DNA from 4 places in the Acidovorax sp. LjRoot66 genome. Region 3 is predicted to be linked to each of the others. Evidence: predicted binding sites of a transcription regulator. Region 3 holds the regulator's gene; each other region holds the start of a gene.
The links. Region 3 encodes FNR, which switches genes on or off when oxygen is low (the NO sensors DNR and NnrR bind a similar motif). Its sites were predicted from a motif close to TTGATNNNNATCAA; they were not measured.
Positions count from the first base shown of each region.

Region 1: a site for FNR is predicted at 3,967-3,980, ahead of ACSQ3Y_RS16270 (universal stress protein). Genes of this name have one in related genera too.
Region 2: a site for FNR is predicted at 2,270-2,283, ahead of azu (azurin). Genes of this name have one in related genera too.
Region 4: a site for FNR is predicted at 4,605-4,618, ahead of ACSQ3Y_RS12465 (universal stress protein). Genes of this name have one in related genera too.

Region 1 covers NZ_CAXUQU020000001.1:3,464,958-3,472,515, forward strand. Annotated here, with positions in the region: gene ACSQ3Y_RS16260 (beta strand repeat-containing protein) at 1-2,728, shown strand, start outside; gene ACSQ3Y_RS16265 (phasin family protein) at 2,976-3,308, opposite strand; gene ACSQ3Y_RS16270 (universal stress protein) at 3,375-3,812, opposite strand; gene ACSQ3Y_RS16275 (MgtC/SapB family protein) at 4,090-5,358, shown strand; gene ACSQ3Y_RS16280 (antibiotic biosynthesis monooxygenase family protein) at 5,752-6,075, opposite strand; gene ACSQ3Y_RS16285 (LysR substrate-binding domain-containing protein) at 6,191-7,078, shown strand; gene ACSQ3Y_RS16290 (hypothetical protein) at 7,381-7,558, opposite strand, start outside.
Region 2 covers NZ_CAXUQU020000001.1:2,527,637-2,535,194, reverse strand. Annotated here, with positions in the region: gene ACSQ3Y_RS11760 (diguanylate cyclase domain-containing protein) at 1-2,182, opposite strand, end outside; gene azu (azurin) at 2,387-2,845, shown strand; gene ACSQ3Y_RS11750 (hypothetical protein) at 2,950-3,228, shown strand; gene ACSQ3Y_RS11745 (3-deoxy-D-arabino-heptulosonate 7-phosphate synthase) at 3,232-4,629, shown strand; gene ACSQ3Y_RS11740 (LysR family transcriptional regulator) at 4,747-5,643, opposite strand; gene ACSQ3Y_RS11735 (acyl-CoA dehydrogenase family protein) at 5,748-7,457, shown strand; gene ACSQ3Y_RS11730 (Bug family tripartite tricarboxylate transporter substrate binding protein) at 7,495-7,558, shown strand, end outside.
Region 3 covers NZ_CAXUQU020000001.1:5,074,250-5,081,807, reverse strand. Annotated here, with positions in the region: gene ACSQ3Y_RS23915 (IclR family transcriptional regulator) at 1-489, opposite strand, end outside; gene ACSQ3Y_RS23910 (Bug family tripartite tricarboxylate transporter substrate binding protein) at 585-1,565, shown strand; gene ACSQ3Y_RS23905 (MBL fold metallo-hydrolase) at 1,687-2,658, shown strand; gene ACSQ3Y_RS23900 (histidine phosphatase family protein) at 2,630-3,235, shown strand; gene fnr (fumarate/nitrate reduction transcriptional regulator Fnr) at 3,232-3,951, opposite strand; gene hemN (oxygen-independent coproporphyrinogen III oxidase) at 4,124-5,506, shown strand; gene ACSQ3Y_RS23885 (sulfite exporter TauE/SafE family protein) at 5,509-6,240, shown strand; gene ACSQ3Y_RS23880 (HD-GYP domain-containing protein) at 6,554-7,558, shown strand, end outside.
Region 4 covers NZ_CAXUQU020000001.1:2,698,640-2,706,197, forward strand. Annotated here, with positions in the region: gene ACSQ3Y_RS12445 (hypothetical protein) at 1-88, shown strand, start outside; gene ACSQ3Y_RS12450 (PilZ domain-containing protein) at 125-493, opposite strand; gene ACSQ3Y_RS12455 (EAL domain-containing protein) at 661-3,618, shown strand; gene ACSQ3Y_RS12460 (2OG-Fe dioxygenase family protein) at 3,755-4,519, shown strand; gene ACSQ3Y_RS12465 (universal stress protein) at 4,845-5,282, shown strand; gene ACSQ3Y_RS12470 (tripartite tricarboxylate transporter substrate binding protein) at 5,497-6,480, opposite strand; gene bktB (beta-ketothiolase BktB) at 6,645-7,558, opposite strand, start outside.

The DNA.
Region 1 (7,558 bases), 1.6 Mb from region 3:
CGAGGCGCTGGCCAGCATTGCGGCGCCCGGCTCATCGGACAGCGTGACCATTGTCAACGTCGGCACCGTCACCGCCCGCGCCGATGTGGAAACCTACAGGGTGGCAAACTCCAGCGCCCCGAACACCATCCTCATCACGCTTGGGACCACCAACGTGACTGGCGGTTCGGGTGATGCGACACTGGTCATTGCCCCCGGCCTGGCAGTCACTGGCAACTACGTCCTCAACGGCTTCTCCGGCGCGATCAGCGCGGGCAACGGCGTGAACCTTTCGGGCGTGAACAGCGGCGGCGCAACCACGGCCAAGGACCTCACCATCAACGGTGCGATCAGCATGTCGCAGGCGCAGCACGGGGCGTTTACCACCGTCAGTGCCACGGGCGGTTCGGACGAGGTGACCATCACCACGGGCGGGGCCGTCACCGCAAAGGCCGGCATTGAAACCTACAAGCTTTCCGGGGGCGGCTCCAACACGCTGACGGTGCTTGCGGGTGCGACACAGATCATCGGCGCAGCGGGCAACGCCACGACGGTGGATATCGGCAGCCACATCGTCAGCGGCACCTGGACGCTGGGCAACGCCAACGATGTGATCGTCGCCTCGGGTGCAAACATCTCCGGCGTCAACGGCGGCGCTGCCACCACGGCGGAAAACCTCACGCTGACCGGCGGCATCATCATGACGCAGGCCCAGAGCTTGGGGCTGACCAACATTTCAGCGACTGGGGGCGCGGACTTCATCACCATCACCACGGGCGGCACCGTCACGGCGCGCGCAGGGGTGGAAACCTACACCGTGTCGGGGGGCGCCTCGAACAACGTCTTCGTACTGGCCTCCACCAGCGTCAACGGCGTGGCGGGCAACGCTACGACGGTGAGCGTGGGTGGCACCACGGTCACCGGCAACTACCAGTTGAGCCACGGTGCAGACGTGCTGGAGGCGACCAATGGCGCCAACATCGCGGGCGCCACGACGAGCTCGGTCGAGAACCTGACGGTCAGCGGCGACATCTCGATGCGTGCAAACCAGTACACTGGCTTCGGCAATATCACGGCCACGGGCAACAACGACAGGATCATCCTCACCTCGGCGCTCAACGGTGGCCAGGTTCTGAATGCAGCAGTGGAGAACTTCACCCTGGCCGCAGGGAACAATTCGGTCACACTGGGTGCCGCGCAGTCGATCAATGCACAGGCCCTCACCGCCGGGCAGTCGCTGGCGCTGGACGGCAGCTTCGCGGCAACCGTCACGCTGGCGGACGGCAATCTCTCGGCCAGCAGCGCCACGGGAAAACTTACGGTGACGGGCGGGACGGCGGCCAATACCATCACGCTGGGCAGCGGCGGCGACACCGTAAATGCCGGTGACGGTGCGGACATCATCACAGGTGGGGCCGGCGTTGATACCCTCAATGGCGAGGATGGCAATGACACATTCCTGTACGGTTCGATGGCGGAGTTTCTGTCGGCAAACGCGCTGCTCGACCTGGTCAATGGCGGCAACGGCATCGACACTGCAGAGATCGGCCCCGCCGCTATCGTCCTGACAACTTCGTCCGACCTGACGCACATGACCAGCGTGGAGCAGATCAAGGCACGAAGCCAGTCCGCGACAAACTTCGCGCACAGCATCGTTGTCAACAGCGACTTCAACCTGGGTGACGTGACCACCATTGATCTTTCGGGCGACACCAAGTTTGGCTCCTCGGCAAACTTCGACATGACCGGCGTCACGCGGGACCTCACGCTCAAGGGTGTGGGCGCGAGCGGGAACAACTTCGTCGGCGGTTCGGGCGTGGACACCATCGTCGGCGGCAGCGGCGCCGACTTCATCTTTTATGCCAACGCGGCCTCGTTTATCTCCGGCACTGCAGTGGTCGACAGCATCGATGGCGGTGGCAGCACCGATGCCATCACGGTCGGTGGCTCGTTCAGCGTCGGCAGCACGCAGTCGCTCGCGCGCATCACCAATGTCGAGGCCCTGCGCAGCGACGTGAATGCGGGCGCTGCCCGAAACTTTGCTTTGACCTTCCAGTCCGACGCCAACCTCGGCTCCATCAGCCAGATTGACCTGGTGTACGACCAGGCCACCGGCTCCACGGCGACGATCAACCTCTCGGGCGTTACGCGAGCTATGACGGTAAGCGGCGTGTTCCAGGGCACCAACGCCATCACCGGCGGCTCGGGCGGGGACACCCTGTCGGGCGGCCGGGTCAACGACACCTTCCGCGGCGGCGGCGGCAACGACACCATCACCACCTCCATCACTGGCACCGCCACCTATGTCTTCGAGGCAACGGCTTCCGCCAACGGCAATGACACCCTGAACGGCGTGCTCAGCACCGGCAAGTTCGATTTCTCGGGGTTTCTCGGCGCACCGGGCGCGCTACTGAACGCTGCGGTGGACGCAACAGCCGATGCTGTGCGCCTGGACCTTACTGCCAACAAGAACATCGGCGTGCGCTACGGAAGCTCAAGCCTGTCCACCACCAACATCAAGACGGCCAGCACGGGAGCCGCCGGCGAAGTCATCATCGCCAACGACGGTAAGGCGGTTGTCTTCTCGTTTGCGAGCGGCAGTACCGGCAACAACGCCAATGGGTCCATCTACTACGTGGAAGACGTTCTTGCAGGTGCTGGCGAGCAATGGGCCGTGTATATGGTGGGCACGATGAGCGGCAGTAACGCCACCATTCTGCAGATGGTGAATCAGGGCATGTACCTGTAGGAGGATGCCGGCTGTCAGGTCTGCGGGCGCTTGTCTCCGTGACGGGCGTACCTTGGCTGCGCCGCCGATCATCCGGTTGCGGACTGGGACAAATGCGCTCTCAGGAGTGCGTGGATGCAATGCCACGCCCGGTCGCACGATCAAAGGCGGATGCCGCTTCCAGCAAGAAATCGGGGTACGCATACTGGTTGCGAAACCCCAGTACCGATGTTTGCATGTCGAGCGCAAGCATTCCCATCTGTTGCCATTACCGGACAGCACTTTCCATCCCGAACTGAAGCCACTCGGTTTGCAGTGCAACGAGATCGCACGGGGTGCATGGGCCTTTGAGCTTTTCGGCAATTGCTGCATGCCGTTGCGCCACTGCCTGGACGGTGTGTGCCTGTGCCTTCCACATGCCGTCAAGGCCGCGGCACAGTGACGTGGCGCAGTCGGCTATGGCTGCAGACTGATGCTGCTGCACAGCGTCCCAGAACCCGCGCAAGGGAGTTGCCGAGGACGGCACTGACGGGAGGGGGAGGGAGTGGACGGTCATGGTCGTTCTTTCCTTGTTGTCGGGTTGGGGGCTTGGCACCTGCATGGCTGGCCTGCTTCACGTTGGCCAGCATTCCTGTGCCCAGGGATGCAACCGTTCGACGCGAGCGCTCTATTCGTCGCCGCGCACCACGAGCACGGGAACGGGGGCGGTGCGAATGACCTGTTCCGCGCCGCTCCCTAGCAACACCCGTCCCAAGCCCTTGCGCCCGTGGGTTCCCACCACGATCAGGTCTGCCTTCCATTCGCGGGCCTGAATGGCCACCGTTTCACCGAGCCGCACGCCAGGAATCTCCGCCAGCACGGAGTCTGACTCCACCCCAGAAGAGCGGGCAATCGCCATCGCATCGGCCAAAAGGCCGTGTGCCTGGTTGCGTGCAACCGGGAGGAGATCGACGCTGTAGTCGTAGCCGGAAATCAGTGCCAGGTCGTCGATGGCATGCACGAGGCGCACCACGGCACCACATTCCCGCGCCAGCCCGAGCGCGGTGGCGAGTGCCTTGTTGGAGGTCTGGCTTCCATCGACGGGAACGAGAATGCGCTTGAACATAGGGTTCTCCTTGGGGTGGGAGTTCCATCATGGATGGACCGGTGCGCGCATCCATTGACCTTGGTCATCCTTGGCGGATACAGCTGGATTTTTCCTGCCGCGCTGCTGTGAGTAACTGGGGCAGGGGAGCAGCGCAGCGGCGATGCGTTGTTTCTTGATCCGCATCAAGTCCCCCCGGTGCGTGGCTCGCGAAGATGATCGATGTCCTGCACGCGCGGCCTCTGGCCTTGAAGGATGTGTGCTGTTGCGCGTCGCAGGCCATCCAGAAAGGTGTCTGATGGATTCGACTGCCAGCAGCCAGGCAACCATGCTCCCGGCCCTCGGCCTGGCCGTGGCGCTGGGTGTCGGTCTTCTCATCGGCACCGAGCGCGAACGGCGCAAGGGGCAAGGCGACGACCGCGAAGTGGCCGGTGTGCGCAGCTTTGCCGTTGCCGCCGTCTGCGGGGCGTTGGCGCAAAGCCTGCCAGTGCCGGGCCTGGTGGCGGTGGGCGCGCTGCTGGTGACCCTGCTGGCGGTGATTGCCTATTTCAAAAGCCGCTCGAAAGACCCGGGGCTGACCACCGAGATGGCCCTGTTCGTCACCTACCTGATCGGGGTGCAGTCGGCCATTTCACCGCCGCTGGGTGCAGCCTGTGGTGCGGGCCTGGCTGCGCTGCTGGCCGCGCGCAGCCATCTCCACCGGTTCGCGACCGAGTTGCTCAGCGAGCAGGAGCTGCATGATGGCTTGCTGCTGATCGCCCTGGCGCTGATCCTTTTGCCGCTGGTTCCATCGCGTCCAATGGACATGCTGGGTGGCATCAATCCGCGCCCGCTGGCCGCGATGGTGCTGCTGATCCTGGCGATGCAGGCGGGCGGCCAGGTCGCGCTGCGCAGGCTGGGCCCCCGCGGCGGGCCGCTGCTGGCAGGCCTCGTTTCGGGCTTTGTCTCCAGCACGGCGTGCATTGCATCGCTGGGCAGCCGGGCCCGTGCCCAGCCGCAGCAGCTGTCGGTCCTGGCGGGGAGCGGCGCTGTCTCGGCATCTGCCACCTGGCTGCAGGCCTTGATGCTGTCGGCGGCGCTCTCACCAAGTGCCGCGTGGGCACTGCTGCCCAGTGCACTTGCTGGGGCGGTGGGTGCGGCTGCGTGCGGCGCAGTTCTTGCCCGCCATGCAGCCGCCCCACCCGAGGCGCTGCCGGACAGCAAGGGCTCCGCCCTGCGCCCCCGCGAGGCCATTCTGGTCGCGCTGGTACTTGCGGGTGTGACCTTGCTGGTGGGAAACGCCCAGCGCCATCTGGGCGACACGGCAGGCAACATCGGCGTGGCGTTGGCAGCGCTGCTCGATCCCCACGCCTCCATCGCCGCGCTGGCCGCGCTGCATGCCGCCGGCCGTGTATCTGCCGATCACTGGATCGCAGGCGTGCTGGTGGCCATCGGTGCCAACACGTTGACCCGTTGCGTGGTGGCAGCCGTAGCGGGCGGCAAATGGTTCGCTGCACGCATTGCGGGGGCGCTGGCGTGCAGCCTGGCCCTCGCATCGCTGACGGCGTGGTGGACCCTGCTGGGGTGATTCACTGTTCAACCTGCCAGTCCCTTGATGGGCACCAAGCCGCAAGAAGGTAGCGGCTGACACAGTCAGCCATGACCACTGCGTCCATGCCTTCGACCCGCGCTGCGAACAGCGGCGCGTGGCCAAGATCCGCATCCATCAGAGCCATGGGCAGATGCAGACCGGTACAAGGACAAGGCCGCAGCAAAGGCGCCGTACCGAGTGGGCCTGCCAGACCTGCGCATTCAGTAGTACGGAACGGACCTCTCCCCGCGCTCAGCCCGTGTGCACTGGGCCTTCCAAAAGTGCTCCATCAATCGCCAGACTGCGTTGCACCACGAAACGCGATGCGGACTATCGCGGCGTTGCTCCGCCACACGAACCATCCCATCCGCACAGGTGCTTTGGCTGCGCTCAAGCATCAGGGCGGACCGCTGCCGATTTGCGGTTGGCCGAATCCCGCACCACGTTGCAAACCTGCACGCGGTACTCCGAAAAGAACACCTGTCGCCCCATCTTCTTGGCCCCAACGTGCTCTGGGTGGGCCGCCCAGGCCTTTAGACCTTCTTCGGACTCAAACTCCACGATCGTTACCCGTTCGCCGTCGTCGGCCGTGAAGCCCTTGTGCGAAACGTAGCCGGCAATGCCTCGGACCAACTCGCTCATCCGCGCTGCGGATTTCTGGTATTCGCCCTGGAATTGGGCGTTCAATCTGGATCTGAAAACGGTGACGATCATGGATCCTCTTTCAACGCAAAGTGTGCACTTCAAAGACAAAGTGATTGCAGTCTAGAAAGCATCGTTCGTCTCGTAAAATGAATAATTAAAATCATTTCATTCTTGAATTGAGAATATGGACTTGCCCGATCTGCGCGTTTTCAAGGCTGTGGCTACGGCTGGTGGCATCACACGGGCGGCGGCTTTGCTGCATCGCGTTCCGTCCAATGTCACGACGCGCATCAAAAATCTCGAAAGCAATCTCGGCGTCACACTCTTTGACCGGGAAAATCGGCAGTTTCAGTTGTCGCCGCAAGGAAAAGTGTTGCTCGAATACGCCAATCGCTTGCTCTCCTTGGCCGAGGAGGCGCGCGGTGCAATGCACGAGCAGGTGCCGCGTGGCGTGCTTCATTTGGGTGCGATGGAGAGCACCGCTGCCATTCGCCTTCCGTCGCTGATCGGGCAGATTCACGATAACTACCCGGATCTTTCCATCGAACTTCGCACGGGCGCGCCGCGCCCGCTGACGGCGCGCGTGCTGTCTGGCGAGCTGGACGCGGCGCTGGTGGCAGAACCCGTGTCCGACCCGCAGCTGGACAGCCTGGTGGCGTACACGGAGCAACTGGTCGTCATCGGACCGGCCGGGCATCCGCCGATCCGCTCTGCCCATGACATTCGAAAAGGCACGTTGCTGGTCTTTGAACCGGACTGTCCGCATCGCCAGCGACTGGAGGCCTGGTGTGCACGAGACAATATGGCACCGAGTCGAATCATTGAGCTTGGGTCTTACCACGCCATCCTTGGATGTTGTGTGGCGGGCATGGGCGTCGCGCTCATTCCGACGGCAGTGCTGGACACTTACACCGAACGCGCCAGGCTTTCGGAGCACAAGCTCAAGGGCGACTTCCGAACGGTGAAGACCTTGCTCATCTGGCGCAGGGATTCGCCACAACCCAAGGTGAAGGTCCTTGCAGATTTGATCCGGCAGGGGCAACGGCCACCGCGGCAACGCCGCGTCGATTGACGCAGCCCGGTCAGTCCTGGTCCAGGCGTATCCTTGGCGTTGTCTGCAGATGGTAGAAAGCTGCTATCGGTTGCCTGCTTCGGGGCAAGGCTGAAAATCAGCCCTGGGCGATGGATTCAACCGGTCGTGCACCTCCCTTGGTCCACCTCAGGGCAACTGAGCAATGCGGGGATTCCCAGTTGCAGCAGCTTGCGGGTGTGCAATTGAGCCGATCTGGGTGGCCAGCGCCCGCCGTTCCCACTGTCACCGGACTGGGTGCTCAGCAGCGGCAGAAATACGCAGCCTGGCGGTACAAGGCGCCATCACTCTTCCCCGCGCTTGCGGTGGACGCTCTGCCGCAAGGCCCTGGCGGCTTTCGATGAAGCTTCTGCCGCCGCTTTGGCCGCCTTCTGCATGGCAAGTTCGGCCTGTTCAAGCGCCTCGCGGGTGGCAAGGGCTGCCTGCTGCGTGTCTTGCCTGCTCGCCTGCAAGGACCGCTTG
Region 2 (7,558 bases), 2.5 Mb from region 3:
GGCGCAAGCGGTCCAGCAGCAGCAGGCGGTTGGGCAACTGCGTGAGCGCGTCGTGGAAGGCCACGTGGGTGATCTGCTCATGCGCCCGCTTGGCCGCAGAGATGTCCACCGCCATCCAGAAGGTCTCGCGGTCCGACAGGCGCACGCCACTCAGGTCCACCCAGATGGCGTCGCCGCTCTTGTGCTGCAGGCGCACATCGGTGCGAAAGTTCTGGCCCCGGTCCAGCCGCAGCGCCGCGGCATTCTCCACGTTGCGGTGGTCCTGGCCATGGGCATACAGGTCCTGCACCTGGGCACCGTCGAGCTCGCCGGGCGCATGGCCCAGCATGCGTTCCATCGCGGCGTTCTTCCAGGTGATGGTGCGGTCACGCAGCTTGACCATGCCCACAAGGTCGCTGTTGAGCATGGCCGACTGGTCGTGCAGCAGGGTCTGCACCTGCTGCAGCGCCTGGTGCTGCGCCGTCACGTCGATCGCCACGGTGCGGCTCATCAGGAAATTGCCCTGGGCATCGCGCACGGCCGTGGCGTTGATGCGCACGAAGCGGCGCGCAGCGCCCGGTGGCGCCAGCTCGACCTCGATCTCCGGGGCCTGCTCCTGCAAGGTCAGCACGATGAAGTGGTCATGGAATCGCAGGCGGCTCGCCCCCTGCAGCAGATCGCTGAAGCGGGTGTGGGACTCCACGGGCGTGCCGCCCAGCCACTGCTGCAGGGTGGCGTTGATGTGCACGACACAGCCCTCGGCATCGAGCGAGAAATACCCGCAGGGTGCGTGGTCGTACAGGTCGCGGATGCGCGCGCCGGATTCTTCCAGGCTTTGCAGCAGGCGCTGCCTGTCGGTGATGTCGCGGGCGGAGCCGAAGATCAGCAACTGCCCGTCGATGTCCACCGCATGCCAGTGCAGGTCGACGTCGATGACCTGGCCGTCCGCCCGCCGGTGCTGCACCTCCACGCGCTGGCGGTCACCGTCACGCACCTTGGACAGCCAGGCGCGGATGGCCGCCTCGTTCTGGTTGGCGTCCCAGCTGGAAACATGCCTGCCCTGCAGCCCCTCCCGGGAGGATCGGTGCATCTGCGCGAACGAATCGCTCATCTCGACCAGGTGCCCCTGGCGGTCGAGGATGTGGATGCCGTCACCGGCCACGCGCAGCAGGATCTGCGTGCGCCGGCTCTGCGCCTCCAGGGCGCGCAGGGTGCCCAGCTCGCGCAGCCCCAGGCGGTAGACCACGAAGGCGGCGGCGCAGCTCAGCAGCCACATGAGGCCGGCCAGCAGACAGAGCATGCGCGCCTCCTGGGCCAGGGGCTGGAAGAAATGCTGGTTGTTGAGCCCCGCAAAGACGATGAATGGCCAGCCCTGCACCTCCCGGTAGGCAACCGTCCGCTCGACCCCATCGGCCGCAGAGGTCGCCGTGTAGACACCCGAGGCCGGGTTGGTCGCCAGGGTCGCGCGCAGCTCATCGGAGACCTGGGTCGACCCAACCTCGACACGCACCTCGTTCCCAGGCGACATCCAGGCCACGAAACGCAGATCCCGTGTCCTGAGCGTGATGGCGTCGCGCTCACCCAGCTCGTAGCGGTGGAACAGCTGCGCAAAGTGGTCCACCCGGATGGTTGCGTACAGGACCCCTGCGAACTGGCCGTTCGCGGCCAGGGGGCGCGCGATGACGATCACCCAGTTGCCCGAGATCTGCGAAACCACGGGCCTGGAGACAATGGGATCACCCGAAGTGGCCTGCCGGGCCTGCTGGAAAAAGGCGCGGTGCGAGATGTCGGCCACCGGCGCCCCGGCCTCCAGGTTGCCCCACCGCACCGACCCCTTCTCATCCGCCAGGCGAAAGCCCTCGGCGCCCTCGAGCAGGCTGCGCCGCTCATCGAGCAGCCGCTGAATGCCTTCGTCCGCCGCACCGGAACCAAACCCGCTGCGCAAAAGGTCGTCCAGCGTCATCCTCAGCACCGCATCGATGAGCCCCAGTTCGGACCCCACGTTGGCCCCGGTGACGGCCACCAGGCTTTCCGCCGTGGTGCGGGCCCGTTCTTCGTGGTTCTGCCGCGACGAAGACAGCACCCACATGACCAGGCCGCACAGCAGTGCCGCGAACAAGGCATTGGACCCCATCAGCAACGTGCCCAGCCTGCGGCCAGGGCGCTCGGCGCGCAAGGACAGCGGTGCGGATTTCTCGGCCATGGGCAATGCTAGCCGAAGCCTTGGCGCAGGGCCACCGGGCCCGCCCCTGGCCCGGATGGATGCGTGGTGCCGTTGCACCAGTGTCCTCTGATGCAGGTCAACAGCGCTGTCGGCCATCGGTGGTCCACTCACAGGCAGCCTGCCCCCCTGCCCTCCAAGGGCTCCTGGGAACGCAGTTTCTTTTTACCGACGGAGAAATGACAAATGACGATCAAGATGAAAAATGCCACAGCCATGCTGCTGACCACCCTGCTCGCCGGCCCCGCGCTGGCAGCGACCTGCGACGTGGAGATCGAAGCCAACGACGCCATGCAGTTCAACAAGTCCAGCATCGCCGTTCCCGCCAGCTGCAAGCAGTTCACCGTGAAGCTCAAGCACGTGGGCAAGCTGCCCAAGACGGCCATGGGCCACAACTGGGTGCTGAGCAAGGCCGCCGATGCTCAGGGCGTGGCTGCCGATGGCATGGCTGCCGGCGTGGACAAGGCCTATGTCAAGGCGGGGGATGCCCGCGTGATCGCGCACACCAAGGTCATTGGCGGCGGCGAAGCCGATGCGGTGGCCTTTGACGTGGCCAAACTCAAGGCGGGAGAGGCCTATGCCTGGTTCTGCTCCTTCCCCGGGCATTCGAGCCTGATGAAGGGCACGCTGGCGCTGGCCAAGTGACGGTGGCACATTGGGGCGGATGCCGCAGGCCGGGCATCCGGTGCGGCTTTCTGGCACGATCGGCGGGATACCCCGCACGCAACCCAGAGAAGGCCCGGATCCGCATGAGCATCGTCGTTTATTGGCAAGAAGCGCCCGGAGTGGCCGCCATGCAGGCGTTTGGCGCCCACGAGCTGGCGCCCGCCCTGCAGTTCTGCGAGGCCCGGCGCAAGGCTGGCAAACGCCATGTGAGCCTCTCGACGGAGCTGGCCGAGAGCGTGGGCCGGCCTGGCGTGAACACGGTAGAGGCCCGGCTGCTGCCCGACGGCACGCCGTACGACTGGACCAAGACCCACCGGGGTGCCGGCCCGGACACGCCGGTGGGCGGCAACGGCGGCGCCTGATTCGTGCCCCTGCTGCCCCACCCTCCCTTGCTCGAACAGGTGTTGCGCACGGTCATGCGCCGCTACCGCCTGCCGGCCACACCGGCAGCCTGCGCGCAACGGCTGGAGACCAGCCCCGCCACCGCGCTGGCCATGGCCATCGACCAGGCGGGCAGCGCTGCGCAGCATGCACATCCGCCAGACGCCGCCACCCAGCACCTGTTCACCGGCTCGCTGGCGCGCCTGATCGGGGATGCCATGCGCGCGGACAGCGGCGATGCCGCCTACCAGGCCATGGTGCTTGCGCACCACGCGCCCCCGGTGCGCGAGGCCATGGCACTGCAAGCCCATGCCGAGAAGGACGAGCGCGAGCTGCGCAGCATCGTCAACGCAGTCGCGCATCCCGCCAAATTCCCGCAGTGCACCGCAGGCCCCCAACGCGAGGCGCTGGCGCAGCTGCATGCAGCCCAGGCCTCGGCGCAGTGGGATGCGCTTGCAGCCACCGCCCGGCGGCTGCTCGCCATGCCGCAGCTGGCTGGCGAGGCACGATTGCAGCGCGACCTGGCACGGCTGCTGAGCGGTGCAGCGCTCGCCCGCATGCAGCACGCCACGCTGCTCGCCGCCAACCCGCTGGTGCAGCAATACCAGGCCCTGCGCGACCAGCATGGCCCCCGCTCGGGCAGCCCCGCCGCCGTCGCGCAAGGCCAGGCCGCGCAGCAGCGCGGCGCAGCAGTGGAGGCGTTGGCCGCGCAGGCGCTCGAAACGCTGGCGCAGCGGCTCAATGCAGCCGAAGGTGCGGCCGGGGGAAGGACAGGCGCATGGCGCGTGGTGACGTCGATGCGGGTGCCGTCCACGCTACCGGGCAGCGCAGAGCGCGCCAAGAGCGAATGGGATGCCGTGCTGCTGCGGCAGGCGGCGGCGCCCGCCGCTGCGACAGAGCCTGCCTGGGATGTGCGCCTGCTGGTCGAAGCCAAGGCCTCCATCGACGCGGCCACCACGGATTTTCCGCGCCTGCTGCGCGGCCTGGGCCTGCTCGCCCAGGCGGACCGGGAGGCTGTATACACCTTCAGCACGCACCAGGGCCCGGTGCTGCTGCGCGGCGCTGCGCTGGGTGCCCTGGGCACGGGCGACGCCGAGCTGCTCGGCACCGTGCTGTACTGCTGTGATGCACTGGCCGAGGGCGCGCCGCACCTGCTGAGCGCCGCCAGCCGTATGCAACTGCTGTCCGCACCCGAGAGCCTGGCCTTTGCCAGTGCATGCGCCCAAGGCCGGCTGGCGGATGCGCGGGATCTCGAACCGGTCTGGCAGCGGCTGCTGGAGTCCCCCCAGTGGGAGTCCGTGCTCCACCAGTACCCGGCGATGCGCCGTGTGCGGGAGTTGGTGGTGCATGTGGCGGACCTGTCCGCCGCCGTCGACCCCTGATACGGATTTGCCTTCAACCGTCTAACGTCGTTGGCTCGCCTTGCCGTGCTATAGCACTGTCTGCGGCTTCCCGCCTAGCTATACGATTGAATGCAAATCCGTAGGACGCAAACTGCATCAGGGCGCCTGGCGCGTGCCCACGAAGCGCTCCAGCTCATCGAGCAATTGCACCACCAGCACGTTGCGCGTTGCCGCATGCCAGACCCCGTAGGCTTCGGACTGCTTGCCCGAGTCTTCGAGCGGGCGGAACACGGCGCCCGGCAACGCGCAATGCCGCATGGCATCGGGCACCAGCGCCACCCCCATGCCCTGCGAGACCAGCGAGACCACGGCCAGCCAGTGCCGTACCTCCAGTCGCACTTCGGGGTAGAAGCCTGCATCGGCGCAGATCGACAGGATGCGCGCGTGGTAGTCGGGTGAGGCATTGCGGGAGAACAGCACGAAGGACTGGCCCTGCAGGCTGGCCACCGCCAGCCGGCGCTTTCTGGCCAGGGGATGGCCCGCAGGCAGGCATGCCACGAAGGGCTCGGACACCAGCAACCGGCAGTCGAGTTCGGCGGGTACGCGGTGTGTGTGGGCAAAGCCGATGTCCAGCCGGTCATGCAGCAACTCGGCCATCTGCTCGGCCGAATTGAGCTCGGTCAGCGTGACCCGCACGGCAGGGTGGGCGGCCTGGAAGCGCACCAGCGCCTGCGGCAGGCCACGGTAAAGCATGGAGCCGACAAAGCCGATGCGCAGCCGGCCCGCAGACCCCTGTGCCACCTGGCGCGCCTCGGTGGCAGCCTCCTGGGCCGCCTGCAAAAGGCTCAGCGCCGAGGCCTGCAGCGCCTGGCCCGCCGACGTGAGGCGCACCGCCTTGCTGCTGCGCTCGAACAGCTGCGCGCCCACCGACTCCTCCAACTGGCGTATGGCCACGCTCAGCGGCGGCTGGGAGATGGCAAGGCGCCGGGCGGCCCGGCCGAAGTGCAGTTCCTCTGCCAGGACAACGAAGTACCGCAGGTGGCGCAGTTCCATGGCGAACCCTTCAACGATATTCAAATCGGAATGAACAAGACCTAATCAATATTAGACAAGAATTATTCACCGGCCAAGAATCGCGGCAAAGGAGACAACACGCCATGCCCACCGACTCTTCGCCATCCGACGAGGCCTGCAGCCATCCCGTGCCCGACCGCCATGGCGCCAGCCTCTACGACAGCGACACCGAGCTGCACCGGCTGCTCTCGCTCTACCTGCCGGCCGACCTGCTGGCGCACATGCGCCCGCACTTCGAACGGCTGGGGGCCCTGGCGGGCGGCGTGCTGGACGAGCTGGCCGGCACCGCCGACAGGAACCCACCCACCCTCTCGCTGCGCACCCGCACGGGCATCGACGCGCAGAGGGTGCACAAGCACCCGGCCTATGTGCAGATGGAGCGGCTGGCGTTCAGCGAGTTCGGCCTGGCCGCAATGTCGCACCGCCAGGAAACGCTGGGCTGGAAGGGCAGCATGCCGCCCCTGGTCAAGTACGTGATGACCTACCTCTTCGTGCAGGCCGAGTTCGGCCTGTGCTGCCCGGTGTCGATGACCGATTCGCTGGCGCGCACCCTGAAGAAGTTCGGCAGCCCCGAACTGGTGGCGCGCTTCATGCCGCGCCTGCAGAACCTGGACTTCGACAGCGTGGCCCAGGGTGCCATGTTCATGACCGAGCAGGCGGCTGGTTCGGACATCGCAGCCACGCAGACGCGCGCCTGGCTCGGCGACCAGGGCCAATGGCGCCTCACCGGCGACAAGTGGTTCTGCTCCAACCCCGATGCCGACTTTGCGATGGTGCTGGCGCGCTGCGATGGCGGCACCCCGGGGTTGAAGGGCGTCTCGCTGTTCCTGCTGCCCCGGCTGCTCGATGGCGGGGCGCCCAACCACTACCGCATCCTGCGGCTCAAGGACAAGCTGGGCACGCGATCCATGGCCAGCGGCGAGATCCGGCTCGAAGGGGCCGTGGCCTACCTGGTGGGCGAGCAGGGCCGGGGCTTCGTGCAGATGGCCGACATGGTGAACAACTCGCGCCTGTCCAACGGCGTGCGCGCAGCGGGGCTGATGCGCCGCGCCGTGGCAGAGGCCGAGCACATCGCCCGCGAACGCCGGGCCTTTGGCAAGCGCCTGCAGGACATGCCCCTGATGCAGCGCCAGTTGCAAAAGCTGGTGCTGCCCGCCGAACAGGCCCGCAGCATGGTGTTCCAGACCGCCCAGGCGCTGGCCCGCTCCGACGCGGGCGAGGCGGCGGCCTACCCGCTGCTGCGCATCCTGACGCCGCTCATCAAGTTCCGCGCCTGCCGCGACGCACGCAAGGTGACCGGCGACGCCATGGAAGTGCGCGGCGGCTGCGGCTACATCGAGGAGTGGAGCGACCCCCGCCTGGTGCGTGACGCGCACCTGGGCTCGATATGGGAGGGCACCAGCAACATCGTGGCCCTGGACGTGGTCCGCGCGGTGAATCGCGAAGGCTCGCTGCCCGTGCTGCAGGCCCATTGCGAGGCGCTGCTGGACGACACGGCCATCGCGCCGGGCTTTGCCGCCGCACTGCGCAGTGCGCTAGCGCGCGCCGCATCGCTGGCCCTGCTGGCCGCTGCAGAGGGCGGCGACCCGCTCGCACGCCAGGCCGCGTCGGCGCTTTACCACGTCACCAGCGCCATCGCGATGGCCTGGGAGGGCGCGCGCGGTGGGTCCGCGCAGCGCATCGAGTGGGCGCAGCTGGTGCTGCTGCACCGCGTGCTGCCGCGCGACCCACTGGCCCCGGCACGCATACCGCTGGAATGGACCGGCGGTGCCACGAACGCCGTGCCGGCCTGAGCCCTTTCCCCCCACACAACAACCCGGAGACAAACCGATGCGACTTCTCACCACCCTCGTGCTCGCCACTGCGGCCGCACTGCCGTTGATGCCACATGCGC
Region 3 (7,558 bases):
CCGGTCGCTGGAGAAACCCAGAAACACCCGGCCCGTGGCCGACCACAGCGTGGAGAGCACCGAGCCCGCGCGGATGTTCACCGTGACGGGCAGGGTGGGTTCTTCCATGCGCAGCACGGTGGCCCCCTTGTTGCCCATGACCGCCAGGAAGGCGGTGACCTCCAGCGCCTGGCGCAGCCGCTGCAGGGACGCCTCGCCCAGGCGGATGGGGTCGCACTGGCGCAGGGCCGCCAGGCCAATGGCAATCGACTCCTGCGCCAGGTAGTAGTGCTGGTTGACGGGCGACTGCTCGACAAAGCCCTGCTGGCACAGGCTGGCCAGGTAGCGATGCACCTTGGCAGGGCTCTCGTCCACCTCGGCGGCCGTGGCGGTCAGGCTGGCCGCACCGCCCAGGCGGGTCAGCGCCTTGAGCACGCTGAGCCCCATTTCGGCCGATTGGACGCGTTGCCGGCGGTCGGCCACCCGGGCCGTGGAAGGGGATGTGGTCATGGTGTTTTGGTCGAAAACCTAGGGTAAACGCTGCCCCAGGCTATTACGCATAGCGGAGTAACATCACGCAGATATTAATCCCCTGAGGTGCAGACATGTTGAAGAATCGTCGCTTGTTGGCTGGAATGCTCGCTCTGCCGGCCCTGCTGGCCTGGGCCGCCCCGGCCAGCGCGCAAACCTACCCGGCCAAGGCCATCCGCTGGCTGGTGCCGTACCCGGCGGGCGGCGGCTCCGATTTTCTTGCGCGCACCGTGGGCCAGCAGCTGTCGACCCAGGTCGGCCAGCCGGTGCTGATCGACAACAAGCCCGGTGGCAACACGGCCATCGCCGCCGTGGAAACGGGCCGCGCCGCGCCCGACGGCTACACCATCCTGTCGGCCGACAACGGCACCATGGTGTTCAACCCGGCGCTGTACAGCAAGCTGACCTACAACCCCAGCAAGGACCTGCTGCCCGTGACGCTGATGGGCAAGTTCCCGATGATCCTGGTGGTCAACCCGGGCGCCGACTTCAAGGACGCCAAGGACTTCGTCGCCAAGGCCAAGGCCAAGCCCGGCGCCATGAGCTTCGGCTCGGCCGGCGCAGGCAGCCCGCACCACCTGGCGATGGAGCTGCTCAAGGTCGATGCCGGCCTGTTCATGACCCACATCCCCTACCGCGGCGCTGCGCCGGCGCTCACGGACCTGGCCGGCGGGCAGATCCCGGCCATGATGGTTGACCTGGCCGCCGGTGGCGCCTTCATCAAGGCCGGCAAGGTGCGCCCGCTGGCGGTGGCCAGCGCCAAGCGGCTGCCGCAGCTGCCCGATGTGCCGACCTTCGCCGAACTGGGCTTCAAGAACGTCGAGGCGTCTGCCCAGGTGGGCATCGTCGCGCCCGCAGGCACGCCGGCGGACGTGGTGGCTGCCCTGCAAAAGCAGGTGGCTGCCGCCATCAACCAGCCTGCGGTCAAGCAAAAGCTGGTGGACTTCGGCATCGAGCCCGTGGCCAGCACGCCGGCCCAGTATGCAGACCTGATCCGCACCGAGACGGACCGGTGGCACAAGCTGATCAAGGCGCAGCGCATTACCCTGGACTGACGCCCCTGGCAAGATCCCAAGACCCCATGGCGCCTACTGATTTGCGCCGGGTCTGGTGCCATCGTGCCACTCCCCGTTACAGTTGAAAACTCATCAGTTCAACTCAATACCGGAGAGTTTCATGCTGTCACGCCGCCATTTCCTGGGTGCTGGGCTTGCCGCCCCTGCTTTTTACGCTGCGGGCTCGTTCGTGCCTGTGTGGGCGCAGAATGCGCCCAACTTCGGTACGCCCACCCTGCCCAACCCCGGCTTTCGGCGCATGAAGGTGGGCGATGTGGAGGTGGTGGCGCTGGCCGATGGCGTCACGCGCCGCCCGCTGGGCGAGGAGTTCGTGAAAAACGCGCCGCTGGCCGAAGTGCGTGCGCTGCTCACCTCGCAGGGCCTGCCCACGGACTACATCGACGTGCCCTACACCCCCTTCCTGGTGGTGGCAGGCGGGCGCAAAATCCTGATCGACACGGGCCTGGGCGAGTTTGGCGGCCCCACCACCGGCAAGCTGCTCGACAGCCTGGCCGCTGCAGGCCTGAAGGCCGATGACATCGACACCGTGCTCATCAGCCACTACCACGGCGACCACATCAACGGTATTCGCAATAAGGCGGGCGCGCCGACCTTCCCAAAGGCCAAGGTGCTGGTGCCGGCCGCCGAGCATGCCTTCTGGATGGACGATGCCCGCATGGCGGCTGCGCCCGCGGGCATGAAGGGCGCCTTCGAGAATGTGCGCCGCACCTTTGCCACCATGCCGGCCGACACGCTGGTGCAGTTCGGGGCGGGTACCGAAGTGGCACCGGGCATCCAGTCCGTGGCGGCCTACGGGCACACGCCGGGCCACACCCTGTTTGAGCTCAAGTCCGCCGGCCAGAACTTCTTTTACGTGGCTGACCTGACCAACGTGCCGGCCCTGTTCGCACGCAACCCCGACTGGGCCGTGACCTTCGACATGGATGCCGAGGCCGCACGCAAGGTGCGGCGCGAGGTGTTCCAGCGCATCACCGCCAGCAATGCCATGCTGGGGGGCTTTCACTTCCCGTTCCCGGCTTTCGGGCGCATGGCGGCATCGGGCAATGGCTATGCGTTCCAGCCCGCAGCCTGAAGTGGCCGTTGGCCGGCGCACCGTGCTGGGCGCCGGGCTGGCGTTGACCACGCTGCATGCCTGGGCCGCCCAGGACCCCGAGGCCGAGGCCCTGCTGCGCAAGGGCGGGGTGGTGGCTGCGTTCCGCCACGCGCTGGCGCCCGGCACCTTCGATCCACCGGGGTTTCGCCTGGGCGACTGCGGCACGCAGCGCAACCTCAGCGAAGAAGGGCGCGAGCAGGCACGGCGCACCGGCGTGTGGTTCAAGGAGCGCCAGCTGCAGCCGGCCAAGGTGCTTTCGAGCCCCTGGTGCCGCTGCATCGACAGTGCCACGCTGGCCTTTGCCGCCCCCCAGGTGTGGCCCGCGCTGGGTTCGCCGCGCGGCGCGCCGGAGACCACCGGTGCCAGCCACCTGCGCGAGCTGCGCCAGGCGCTGGTGGCCGCGTCGGCACGGGGCGCAAGCTTCGAGGCCTGGTTCACCCATATGTTCGTGCTGTCCGATCTGGCCAGCACCAACACCAGTTCGGGCGAGGCGCTGATCCTGCGCGCGGACCGCAGCGGCAAGACCGAGGTGCTAGCCCGCCTGCAAGTCTCTTAGCTACAGGTCTGCGAGTTGACGATGCGCTTGAGCGCATCGGTGTCCAGGATGCGCACATGGCGCTGCTTGACCTCGACGATGCCGTCCTCGGCGAACTTGGAGAAGGTGCGGCTCACGGTTTCGAGCTTGAGGCCCAGGTAGCTGCCGATTTCCTCGCGCGTCATGCGCAGCACCAGCTCGGACTGCGAGAACCCGCGCGCGTGCAGGCGCTGCACCAGATTGAGCAGAAAGGCGGCCAGGCGCTCTTCGGCGCGCATGCTGCCCAGCAGCAGCATCACGCCGTGCTCGCGCACGATCTCGCGGCTCATGATCTTGTGCACATGGTGCTGCAGGGCCGTGACCTCGCGCGAGAGCTCCTCGATGCGGTCGAACGGCATCACGCAGACCTCGGCATCTTCGAGCGCCACGGCGTCGCAGGTATGGTGGTCGTTGACGATGCCGTCCAGGCCGATGATCTCGCCCGCCATCTGAAAGCCCGTCACCTGGTCGCGCCCGTCCTCGGTGGCCACGCAGGTCTTGAAGAAGCCGGTGCGGATGGCGTAGAGCGAGGTGAACACCTCGCCGTTGTGGAACAGCGTGCCCCCCCGCTTGACCTTGCGCCGCACGGCCACGATCTCGTCGATGCGCGTGAGCTGCTCGTCGTTCAGGCCCACGGGCATGCACAGCTCACGCAGGTTGCAGTTGGAGCAGGCGACTTTGATGGTGAGCGGGTTCATGGGCACAGCAGCTGATTGGGGGTGCGAACGGATCGCATCCGGGGGGAGGAGCGTGGTGGTGGCTGACATGCATCAAATTGTGGGCCCTGCGACTCCGTGATCACTTGATCTGCGTCAAGGTCGGTGGGCAAAGGCTGCGGCACAGTCAGTACCCAACAAGGAACCGCTCCCCATGACCGCTGTGACGCCCGAACTTCTGAGCCGCTTCGACGTGCCTGGTCCCCGCTACACCTCTTACCCCACGGCTGACCGTTTCGTCGAGGCTTTCGGAGAAGACGAGTATGTGCTGGCCCTGGCCCAGCGCAAGGCGGGCACGCCGGGCAAGGCGTTGCCGCTGTCGCTGTATGTTCACATTCCGTTCTGCGAGTCGCTGTGCTACTACTGCGCCTGCAACAAGATCATCACCAAGCACCACGACCGGGGCGATGTGTACCTGCGCTACCTGGCGCGCGAGGTGGAGCTGCACACGGCCCACTGCGGTACGGGCCAGGTGGTGAGCCAGCTGCACCTGGGCGGGGGCACGCCCACCTTTCTGTCGGACGACAAGCTGCGCGAGCTGATGGCGGTGCTCAGGCGCAGCTTCACGTTTGCGCCGGGCGGCGAATACTCCATCGAGGTGGACCCGCGCACCGTGACCCCCGAGCGCCTGGCGGTGCTGGCCGAGTTGGGGTTCAACCGCCTGAGCTTTGGCGTGCAGGATTTTGATGCCGATGTGCAAAAGGCCGTGCACCGCGTGCAGCCGGCCGCGCAGGTGTTTGCGCTGGTGGAGGCGGCGCGCAGCCTTGGGTTTGACTCGGTCAACGTGGACCTGATCTATGGCCTGCCGCGGCAGACTCCAGAATCCTTCGACCGCACGCTGGAGCAGGTCAAGCAGCTGCGGCCCGACCGCATTGCGCTGTATGCCTATGCCCACCTGCCCGAGCGCTTCAAGCCTCAGCGGCGCATCGTGCCGGCCGAGCTGCCGGCGGCGCCTTCCAAGGTGGCCATGCTCTCGCGCTCGCTGCAGCAGTTCATGGACGCGGGCTATGTGTACGTGGGCATGGACCACTTCGCCCTGCCCACCGACGCGCTGGCCGTGGCCAAGCGCCAGGGGCGGCTGCACCGCAACTTCCAGGGCTACAGCACCCAGCCCGACTGCGACCTGATCGCCCTCGGAGTCTCGGCCATCGGCCGGGTGGGCGCCACCTACAGCCAGAACGCCAAGACCCTGGATGAGTACTACGACCTGCTGGACCAGGGCCGCCTGCCCGTGGTGCGCGGCCTGGCCCTGAACCGCGACGACCTGGTGCGCCGCGCCGTGATCATGGCGCTGATGTGCCAGGGCGAGTTGCTGTTCGAATCCATCGAGGCGGGCTGGCTCATCGACTTCCGGCGCACCTTTGCGTCCGAACTGGAGCAGCTCGCGGGCCTGCAGGCGCAGGGCCTGGTGAGCGTGACGGAGGAGGGGATCACCGTCTCGGCCATGGGCTGGTTCTTCGTGCGCGGCATCGCCATGGTGTTCGACCGCTACCTGCAGGCCGACCGCAACCGCGCCAGATTCTCCCGGATCATCTGACCATGCTGGCCACCCTGGGCTGGACCGCGCTGCTGATGGGCCTGGCCGGTGGCCCGCACTGCCTGGCCATGTGCGCGGCGCCGTGCGGGGCGCTGGTGGGGCAGGGTGGGGAACAACCCGTTCGCTGGGCCGGGCAGGGGGGCGCGGGGCTGGCCGAACCCGCACCATCGCTTGCGCTGGGCCGGCTGCTGGCCTTCCATGGCGGGCGGGTCGCCGGCTACGCTGGCCTGGGCGCGGCTGCTGCCCTGGCCATGGATAGCCTGGCCTGGCTGACCCAGCGCACCGCTGCGCTGCAGCCGGCCTGGACCTTTTTGCACCTGGCCATGATGGCCTGGGGCCTCTTGCTCCTGGTGCAGGCGCGCCAGCCGGCCTGGGTGGAAGGCCTGGGCCGCTCGGTGTGGCGGCGCGTGCAGCCCCTCACGGCGGGGGCGGGCGGTGTGGGTGCGGCCGGGCTGCTCTGGGCGCTGATGCCCTGCGGCCTGCTGTACTCGGCCCTGCTGGTGGCGGCGCTCAGCGGTGGGCCGGTGCAGGGGGGCGCCACCATGGCGCTGTTCGCCCTGGGCAGTGGCCTGTGGCTGGTGGGCGGGCCGTGGCTGTGGTCGCGCCTGCGCAGCCGCATCAACCAGGCCCGGGCCGACTGGGGCACGCGCGTGGCCGGGGGGCTGCTGTGCGCGGCGGCCGGCTGGGCGCTGTGGATGGACCTGGTCTACAAGCCTTCGCTGTGGTGCCGGTGAGACAGCCGGTCAGCCGCCAGCTGTTGTTTTGCGCGTCCTACGCAGTTGCACGGATCGCAGGGCCGCCTGATCGGTGCATTGCCAGGGCTCTGCGTCTGCAGGGGGGCGGCCTGGAGCGAAACGCGGCTTTGGCGCAACGCTCCGGTGCAGGGTTTTCCCCGGGGTGTCGTGCATTGCATCACCGAATTCGGGACAGTATCGCCATGGCTATGTCCTATGACATTGCAGGACAAGACAGGCCTTCAGAACTGGTGATAATGGTGTAACCAATGGTGGCAGCGATGCCGCCGTGCTTCCACCCGTACGCCCCGAAGTGAATTCTTCCATCCTCATCGACATCAGCCAGCTGCGCATCGGCATGTACATCCAGCTCGACCTGGGCTGGATGCACCATCCGTTTCCGGTGAGCAGTTTCCGGGTGGCGTCTGCCGAGCAGATCGCCACCTTGCGCGAACTGGGGCTGACGGAGGTGCGCTACGTCCCCAAGAAGAGCGATCCCGACCTGCGCGAGCTGGCGCTGCCCCCGGTGGGCAGCCACCAGGAGGCGCCGCCCGCCGACGCTCCAGGTGCCGTGCGGGAGGCGACGGCCCCCGCTCCGCTGGCTGTGCCACCCGACCCCGCTGTGGATGAAGCCGCCGCCCGCCGGCGCCGGCTGCTGGAGGCGCAGAACCGTGCCCTGGCCCAGTGCAACCAGCGCTTTGGCGAGGCCACGCGCCGTTATGTGGCGCTGGAGAAGGTGGTCGTGGACCATCCCGAGCGCGCCCGCACCGACGGCGAAGTGCTGGTGGCCGGCTGCGTCAGCGACCTGCTCAACAACGGCGATTCGGTGATCCGCCTGCTCTCCGAAGGCGTGGGCGAGCCCGGGGCGCTGCACCCCGTGAACGTGCTTGTCGTCAGCCTGCTGCTGGGCAAGGCCCTGGGCATGAAGGCCGAGGACCTGCAGGACCTGGGGGTGGCCGCCCTGATCCATGACGTGGGCAAGATGCGCCTGCCCGACGCATTCAAGAACGTACAGGCCCACATGCCCGCGCCCGACCGCGCCCGCTACGAGGGCCATGTGCGTGAATCCGTGGCGCTGGCGGGCCGTATGGGCCTGGGCAAGCCGGTGCTGCTGGCCATTGCGCAGCACCATGAAATGGTGGACGGCAGCGGTTTTCCGATGCGGCTCACGGCGGCAGACCTCTCGCGCCCCGGCCAGGTGCTGGCGCTGGTGAACCACTACGACCGCCTGTGCAGCCCCGGCAGCGGCATGGGCGGGCTGACCCCGCACGAGGCGCTGTCCGTCATCTTCGCCCAGCACAAGGCGCGCTTCGACGCC
Region 4 (7,558 bases), 2.4 Mb from region 3:
CGTGCTGGCCTACCTACGGCAAAGGCAGGCCGAGATGCCCGATGCCATCGATGCGGCGGTGATTGTCGCGATGCAGGCGCGGTCTTGAATATGGTGTGAGAAAAGAAGAATCTTTGAAGATCCCTCAATGCGCAGTGTGCGTCAGCTCTGCCAGATCGCGCTCCAGTAGCGCCGGGTCGCCCAGCTGCAGCTCGATCAGGCGCCGCAGGTGGGTCACGCTGTCGAGGTCGATGGAGCGGCACAGCAGGCCGGTGTGCAGGCCCTCAAGGTGCGCCACCTCGCAGGACATGCCGATGTGGTTGCCCGTGTCGTGCAGCGGGATGGTGAGCTGGCACAGCATGCCGGCGCGCACGTCCGCCTGCGCAGGCAGTGAAATCAGCGCTCCCTTGAGCGACAGGTCCTGCACATGCACACTGAAGGCGTTGCTTGCCAGGGTGAGCAGCGCAGGGGCATCGAATTGGACACGGACGTAGTGGCGGCGTTCGTGGGGCATGGCTGTCTCCGAGGAGTTTGACGCATGCTAACCCAAGGTCTGCAGGCCTGTGCAAAAAAAAGATATCGGGCAGGCTTTCGGCGGCACGCCTTGTTTTGGTTACGTTTTGATAAACAAGCAACCTTTGGTTAACATGGTGCTTTTGGCCACTGTGGGGATTCCCGATCGTGAGTTCACGCATTTTCCGGTGGCATTGCCGATGGGCGGGCTGGCTGGTGGGTGCCTTTTTGTGCCTGCTGCCGGTGAGCGCCAGCACTGCTGCGCCTGCGCGCGAGGTGCGGGTGGGGGTGTATGCCAACGAGCCCACCGTGTTCATGAACCAGCATGGCCGGCCTGCGGGCATCTTCGTGGACCTGCTCAACCTGGTGGCCGAGCGCGAGCGCTGGTCCGTGCGCTATGTGCCGTGCGAGTTGCGTGCATGCCTGGATGACCTGCACAACGGCCGCCTGGACCTGGTGCCCGACGTGCCGCGCACGACGGCGCGCGAGGCGCAATTCGATTTCACCGCGCAACCCATCGTGGACACCTGGTCCGAGGTGTACCGTCCACCGTCCTCGCCGATCCAGTCGGTGCTGGACCTGGATGGCAAGCGCGTGGCCGTGCAGCGCGGCACGGTGCAGAAGGACCATTTCATGGCCCTCACGCGCCGCTATGGGCTGCAGGTCATGGTGGTGGAGGTGGACTCGCCCGACCAGGCCTTCAGCGCCGTGGGCAGCAAGAACGCCGAGGCGGCCATCACCAGCCACCTGTTCGGCAGTGCCCGTGCGCCGGGCCACGGTCTGGTGGATTCGGGCATTGTGCTTCAGCCAGGGGGTCTGTACATCGCCAGCGGCAAGGACCGCAACCCCGACCTGCTGGCCGCCATCGACAAGCGGGCCGCGCAGTGGCGCGATGGGTCGGATGCGTCGTATGCGCAGGTGATGCGCAGCTGGGCGGGCCGTCCGTCCGCCGGTAGCGTGGGGCGCCCTGTGCTGTGGGCCGTTGGCGCATTGCTGCTGGCGGGTGCGCTGGGGGTGCTGGTGGTCTTCGTGCGCCGCCGCCGGGTGCGCGAGCGCAGCCGGCACCCGTGGGCCAGCGGGCACAAGCTGCGCACCATCCTCGACAACGTGGGCGCCTTCATCTACATCAAGGACGCCGAGCACCGCTACCAGTACGCCAACCAGCACATGCTGGCGTTGCTTCCCGATGCCGCAGGCGGCCTGATCGGGCAGGACGACAGCGCGATCTTCGACGAGGCGACTGTGCGCCAATTGACGGCCAATGACCGCCTGGTGCTGGAGCGCGGCGAGCGCATCGAGGTGGAGGAAACTAACACCTTCCACGATGGTTCGGTGCGCACCTACCTGTCGGTGAAGATGCCGCTGCGCCACAGCGACGGCCGCATCCATGCGCTGTGCGGCATTTCCACCGACATCACCGACCACCGGGGGGTCGAGGAATCGCTGCAGATCGCGGCCATCGTGTTCGAGTCGTTCGAGGGCATGGTGGTCACCGGGCCCGACCAGCGCATCATCCAGGCCAACACGTCCTACGCGCGGCTCACGGGCTACCCGGTGGAGGAACTGGTGGGCAAGACTCCGGCGCTGCTGCAGTCCGGCCGGCACGACCAGACCTTTTACCGGACGATGCAGGAGACGCTGCAGTCGGTGGGCTCCTGGCAGGGCGAGGTCTGGAACCGGCGCAAGGACGGGGAGGTGTACCCGGCCTGGATCACCGTCACCGCCGTGCGTTCGGCGCAGGGCGCCATCACGCACTACGTGGGCACCCAGACCGACATCTCCAGCCGCAAGGCGGCCGAGGACGAGATTCGCCTGCTGGCCTTCTACGACCCGCTCACCGGCCTGCCCAACCGGCGGTTGATGGCCGACCGGCTGCAGCACAGCCTGGCGGCCAGCGCCCGCACGGGTACCGGTGGTGCACTGCTGTTCGTGGACATGGACAACTTCAAGGACCTGAACGACACCCAGGGCCATGAGATCGGCGACCAACTGCTGTGCCAGGTGGCGGCGCGCCTGGGCGGCTGCGTGCGCAACGGCGACACGGTGGCGCGCCTGGGCGGCGACGAGTTCGTGCTGCTGCTGGAGGGCCTGAGCGCGCTGCCGCACGAGGCGGCCTCGCAGGCCGAGATGGTGGGCCGCAAGGTGCTGCATGCGCTGGGGCAAAGCTACCAGCTGGGCGGCCATGCGCACCACAGCTCGTGCAGCATCGGCGTGACCTTGTATGCCGACCCGCACACCACGGTGGACGAGTTGCTCAAGCGCGGCGACATGGCCATGTACCAGGCCAAGGGGGCGGGGCGCAACACCCTGCGCTTCTTCGACCCCCGCACCCAGGCCGCCGTCACGGCGCGCACCGCGCTCGAGGCGGGCTTGCGCGAGGCGCTGCGCGAGGGCCAGTTCCTGCTGCACTACCAGCCGCAGATCGGCCAGTTGGAGGGCCTGGTGGGGGCCGAGGCCCTGCTGCGCTGGGAGCACCCGCAGCGCGGGCTGGTCTCGCCGGCCGAGTTCATCCCCGTGGCCGAGGCCTGCGGCCTCATCGTGCCCCTGGGCGCCTGGATCCTGCGCGCAGCCTGCCTGCAGTTGGTGGAATGGGCGCGCAACCCGGCCTCGGCCCACTGGACGCTGGCCGTGAACGTGAGCGCGCTGCAGTTCAGGCACCCGCACTTCGTGGAAGACGTGGTGGAGGTCCTCAAGAGCACAGGCGCCAACCCGGTGCGCCTGAAGCTGGAGCTGACCGAGTCGCTGCTGCTCGATGATGTGGAAGACATCATCCGCCGCATGACCACGTTGCGCGCCCTGGGCGTGCGCTTTTCGCTCGACGACTTCGGCACGGGCTATTCGTCGCTCAGCTACCTCAAGCGCCTGCCGCTGGACCAGCTCAAGATCGACCAGAGCTTTGTGCGCGACCTGCTCACCGACCCCAACGACGCCGCCATCGCCCGCACCATCGTCAACCTGGCCCACAGCCTTGACCTGGGCGTGATTGCCGAAGGGGTGGAAACCCCCGAGCAGCGCGACATGCTGGCCAGCGTGGGCTGCCTGCACTGGCAGGGCTACCTGTTCGGTCGGCCGGCGCCGGCCAGTGCCTTGCTGCGCATCGCGGAGCAGGTGGCCTTGCAGCCGTGAAAGCGCCTGGGGAGTCAGGGCAGGCCTTCAGCCGGGGCTGGCGCCGTTTGACCTGCATCACCCCTTGGTTGCACGGCACTGCGGCGCGTGGCCTGGGCTCGGCAGCCCCTTGCGTTAAGCCTTATGCTCGGCGGCCATGGCACAAGTCACTTTCTCACCTCCTTTTACCGCGCCCTCCGAGACTGCGAATCAACTGCGCAGCGCCGGCTTTGCCGTGCTGTCGCCCGCCGATGTGGCGGCCTGGATGGGTTGCCCGCTCTCTGACCTGCTGGCACTCAATGCCGACTGGGCGGCCTTGCCGCCCGACGATTTCCTGAAGGACGGCGGGCGCTACCGCCGCCGGCGCCACGCCTGCTTCATGGTGCAGGATGGGCAGGCGCAGCAGGTGCCGCACCGCGCGCACTGGCAGCCGGTGGAATACAACGCCCTGCACGGCGGCATGGAACGCTGGTTTGCGCCCATGGAGCCGGCCACGGTGGCGCTGCCCGTCTGGTCGCAGCTGCTGGCTGCGCTGGCCCGCGTCTCCGACGCCGTGTTTGCCGCACAGGGCAAGGCGCCACAGCCCTGGTTCGTGGAGGCGCACCAGTTCCGCATCGACACCGAAGGTGGCATCGGCCGGCCCACGCCCGAAGGCGCGCACCGCGACGGTGTGGACCTGGTGGCGGTATTTCTTGTGGGGCGCGAGGGCATCAAGGGCGGTGAGACCCGGGTGTTCGAGGCCAACGGCCCGGGCGGCCAGCGCTTCACGCTCACCGAGCCCTGGTCCCTGCTGCTGCTGGACGATGCGCGCATGATCCACGAATCCACCCCCATCCAGCCCGTGGCCCCCGGTGGCTACCGCGACACGCTGGTGGTCACCTGCCGGCGCGGCGCGTTCCAGGGGGCGGACGTGGTGGGATAGGGGTCACCATCCTTGTCGGTGGGGGGCACGGCGTAGGACAAGGCGTCGTCTTGCTGGAGAAATCGCTGGATCGACCGCCCGCCGTTTGATGCGCATCAAGATGCGATGTATGGTGTGGGTTCACACTGTCCTTCATCGCATCGCAGGCGGCACCCGGGACCGGGGGATTGGTGGTTCATACGGATTTGCATTCAATCGTATAACTAGGCGGGAAGCCGCAGACAGTGCTGTAGCACGGCAAGGCGGACCCACGAAGTTGGACGCTTGAAGGAAAATCCGTATCAGGGCCTCGCCGAAGGTGCATTCAACACAAGGAGAAGACGCCATGTTCAAGCACATTCTGGTTCCCATCGATGGCTCCGACATCGCCGCGCTGGCCGTGTCCAAGGCGGCAGAGCTGGCCAAGACCTTTGGCAGCGCCGTAACCGCCCTGTACGTGGTGGACCCGTATCCGTTCACCGGCGTCGGTGCCGATTTCGCCTATGGCCAGGCCCAGTACCTGAGCGCTGCCACAGCCGAGGCGAATACGGCACTGGACGCCGCTCGCACTGCCCTCGCGGCGGCTGGCGTGCAGGTGACCACGGTCGTGGGCGAGGGCCACACCGTGCACGACGGGATCGTGAGCGCTGTGCTGAGCACCGGTGCCGACCTCATCGTCATGGGCTCCCACGGCCGCCGCGGCCTTGAAAAACTGGTGCTGGGCAGCGTCACGCAGCGCGTGCTGGGCGCGGTGCACGTGCCGGTGCTGGTCGTGCGGACCTGAATCCCGGTTTTGAATTTGTGCTGCGCCCCTGGCACTGCGCTGGAACAAAAAAAATGGCTCCAAGAAGGAGCCATTTTTTCTTTGATACAGAGCTTCGGGAGTCGCTACAAGCTCAGCGCAGCGGTCCTGGCTAGGCGTTTCGTCGCAGACAGTACTGAAAGTACGGCAAGACGGAACAACGACGCCAGGAGAGCTTTTAGCGGCTCCTACCCCGTTACTCGATCTTGGCGCCGGAGGCTTCCACTATGCCCTTCCATTTGGCGTAATCGTTTTTCATCAAGGTACCGAACTGCGCGGCGGACATGGCTTCGGGCTCGGCGCCCTGGGCCTGGATGGCGGCCTTCATGTCGGCAGTGGCCAGCAGCTTGTTGATCTCGGCGTTCAGGGCCGTGACCACGCTGGCCGGCGTGCCGGCGGGTGCGAACACGCCGTACCAGGTGCTCACGTCAAAGCCCTTGAAGCCCGATTCGGCCACAGTGGGCACGTCGGGCAGGGACGAGCTGCGCTTGGCTGAGGTCACGGCCAGAGCACGCAACTTGCCCGACTTGAGCTGGCCCATGGCCGAGGGCACGGAGGACATCAGCAAATCCACGTTGCCGGCCATTGCATCCATGAGGGCCGGGTTCGATCCCTTGTAGGGGATGTGGCTGAGCTTCACGCCCGCGGCCTTCTCGAACAGGTCGCCCGCCAGGTGGATGGAGGTGCCGTTGCCGGGCGAGCCATAGGTGACGGTGCCGGGCGCTGCCTTGGCGGCGGCGATCACGTCGGCCAGGGTCTTGTACTTGGAGTTGGCGCTGGTGGCGATGACCACCGGTGTATAGGCCACGTGGGCCACGGCGGTCAGGTCCTTGGTGGGGTCCCAGGGCAGGTTCTTGTACAGCCAGGGGCCGATGACCAGGTTGTCCTTCTGGCCCATCACGATGTCATAGCCTGTGGGCGCCGCCTTCACGGCCTCGCCGATGCCGATGGTGCCGCCGGCGCCGGCCTTGTTGTCAGCCACCACCGTCCACTTGGCGCTTTCGGTGAGCTTGGTGGCCACCAGGCGCGAGAGGATGTCGGTGCCGCCGCCGGGCGGGAAGGGCACGATCAGGCGGATGGGCTTGTTGGGGTAGGCGGCGGCAGGGGCGGGTGCCTGCGCATGCGCGGTGGCACCCAGGGCAAGGGCCAGCGCGCTGAAGGAAATCAGGGTGCGAATCATGGTGAAAGATGTCTCCGTCGGTTCAATGGTTGGGGCGGCCGCTTCAGGCGCGCTCCACTCTGCTGATCTGGGCCAGCACCTGCACATGATCGCCGATCGCGTGCCGGTGCTGCCTTGCCAATGCAGCGTGGCGCCATCGCCACTGGCGATGGCAACCTGCAGGCTCAGATGCGCTCGAAAATTGCCGCAATGCCCTGGCCGCCGCCGATGCACATGGTCACCAGCGCATAGCGGCCCTGCACGCGCTGCAGTTCGTGCAGCGCCTTCACGGTGATCAGCGCGCCGGTGGCGCCGATCGGGTGGCCCAGCGAGATGCCCGAGCCATTGGGGTTGACCTTGGCCGGGTCCAGCCCCAGGTCCTTGGTCACGGCGCAGGCCTGGGCGGCAAAGGCCTCGTTGGCCTCGATCACGTCCAGGTCGTTCACCGTGAGGCCGGCCTTCTTGAGCGCCAGCTGCGTGGCCGGCACCGGGCCGATGCCCATGTACTTCGGGTCCACGCCGGCATGCGCATAAGCCACCAGGCGCGCCAGCGGCTTGGCGCCGCGCGCCTTGGCGGCGCCGGCTTCCATCAGCACCAGTGCGGCCGCGGCGTCGTTGATGCCCGAGGCGTTGCCGGCCGTCACCGTGCCGTTCTCCTTGAGGAACACGGGCTTGAGCTTGGCCATGTCGGCCAGCGTGGCACCGGGGCGAAAGTGCTCATCGGTCGCGTACTGCACGTCGCCCTTCTTGCTCTTCAAGGTGACGGGCACGATCTGGTCCTTGAACAGGCCTGCCTCGGTCGCGCGCTCGGCGCGGTTGTGGCTTTCCACGGCGAGCTGGTCCTGGTCTTCGCGGCTGATGCCCCACTTGGCGGCGATGTTCTCGGCCGTCACCCCCATGTGGATGTTGTGGAACGGGTCGTGCAGTGCGCCCATCATCATGTCCACCATCTTCGTGTCGCCCATGCGCGCGCCCCAGCGCATGTTCAGGCTGGCAAAGGGGGCACGGCTCATGTTCTCGGCGCCGGCGCCGATGGCCACGTCCGTGTCGCCCAGCAGGATGGACTGGCTGGCGCTCACGATGGCCTGCAGGCCCGAGC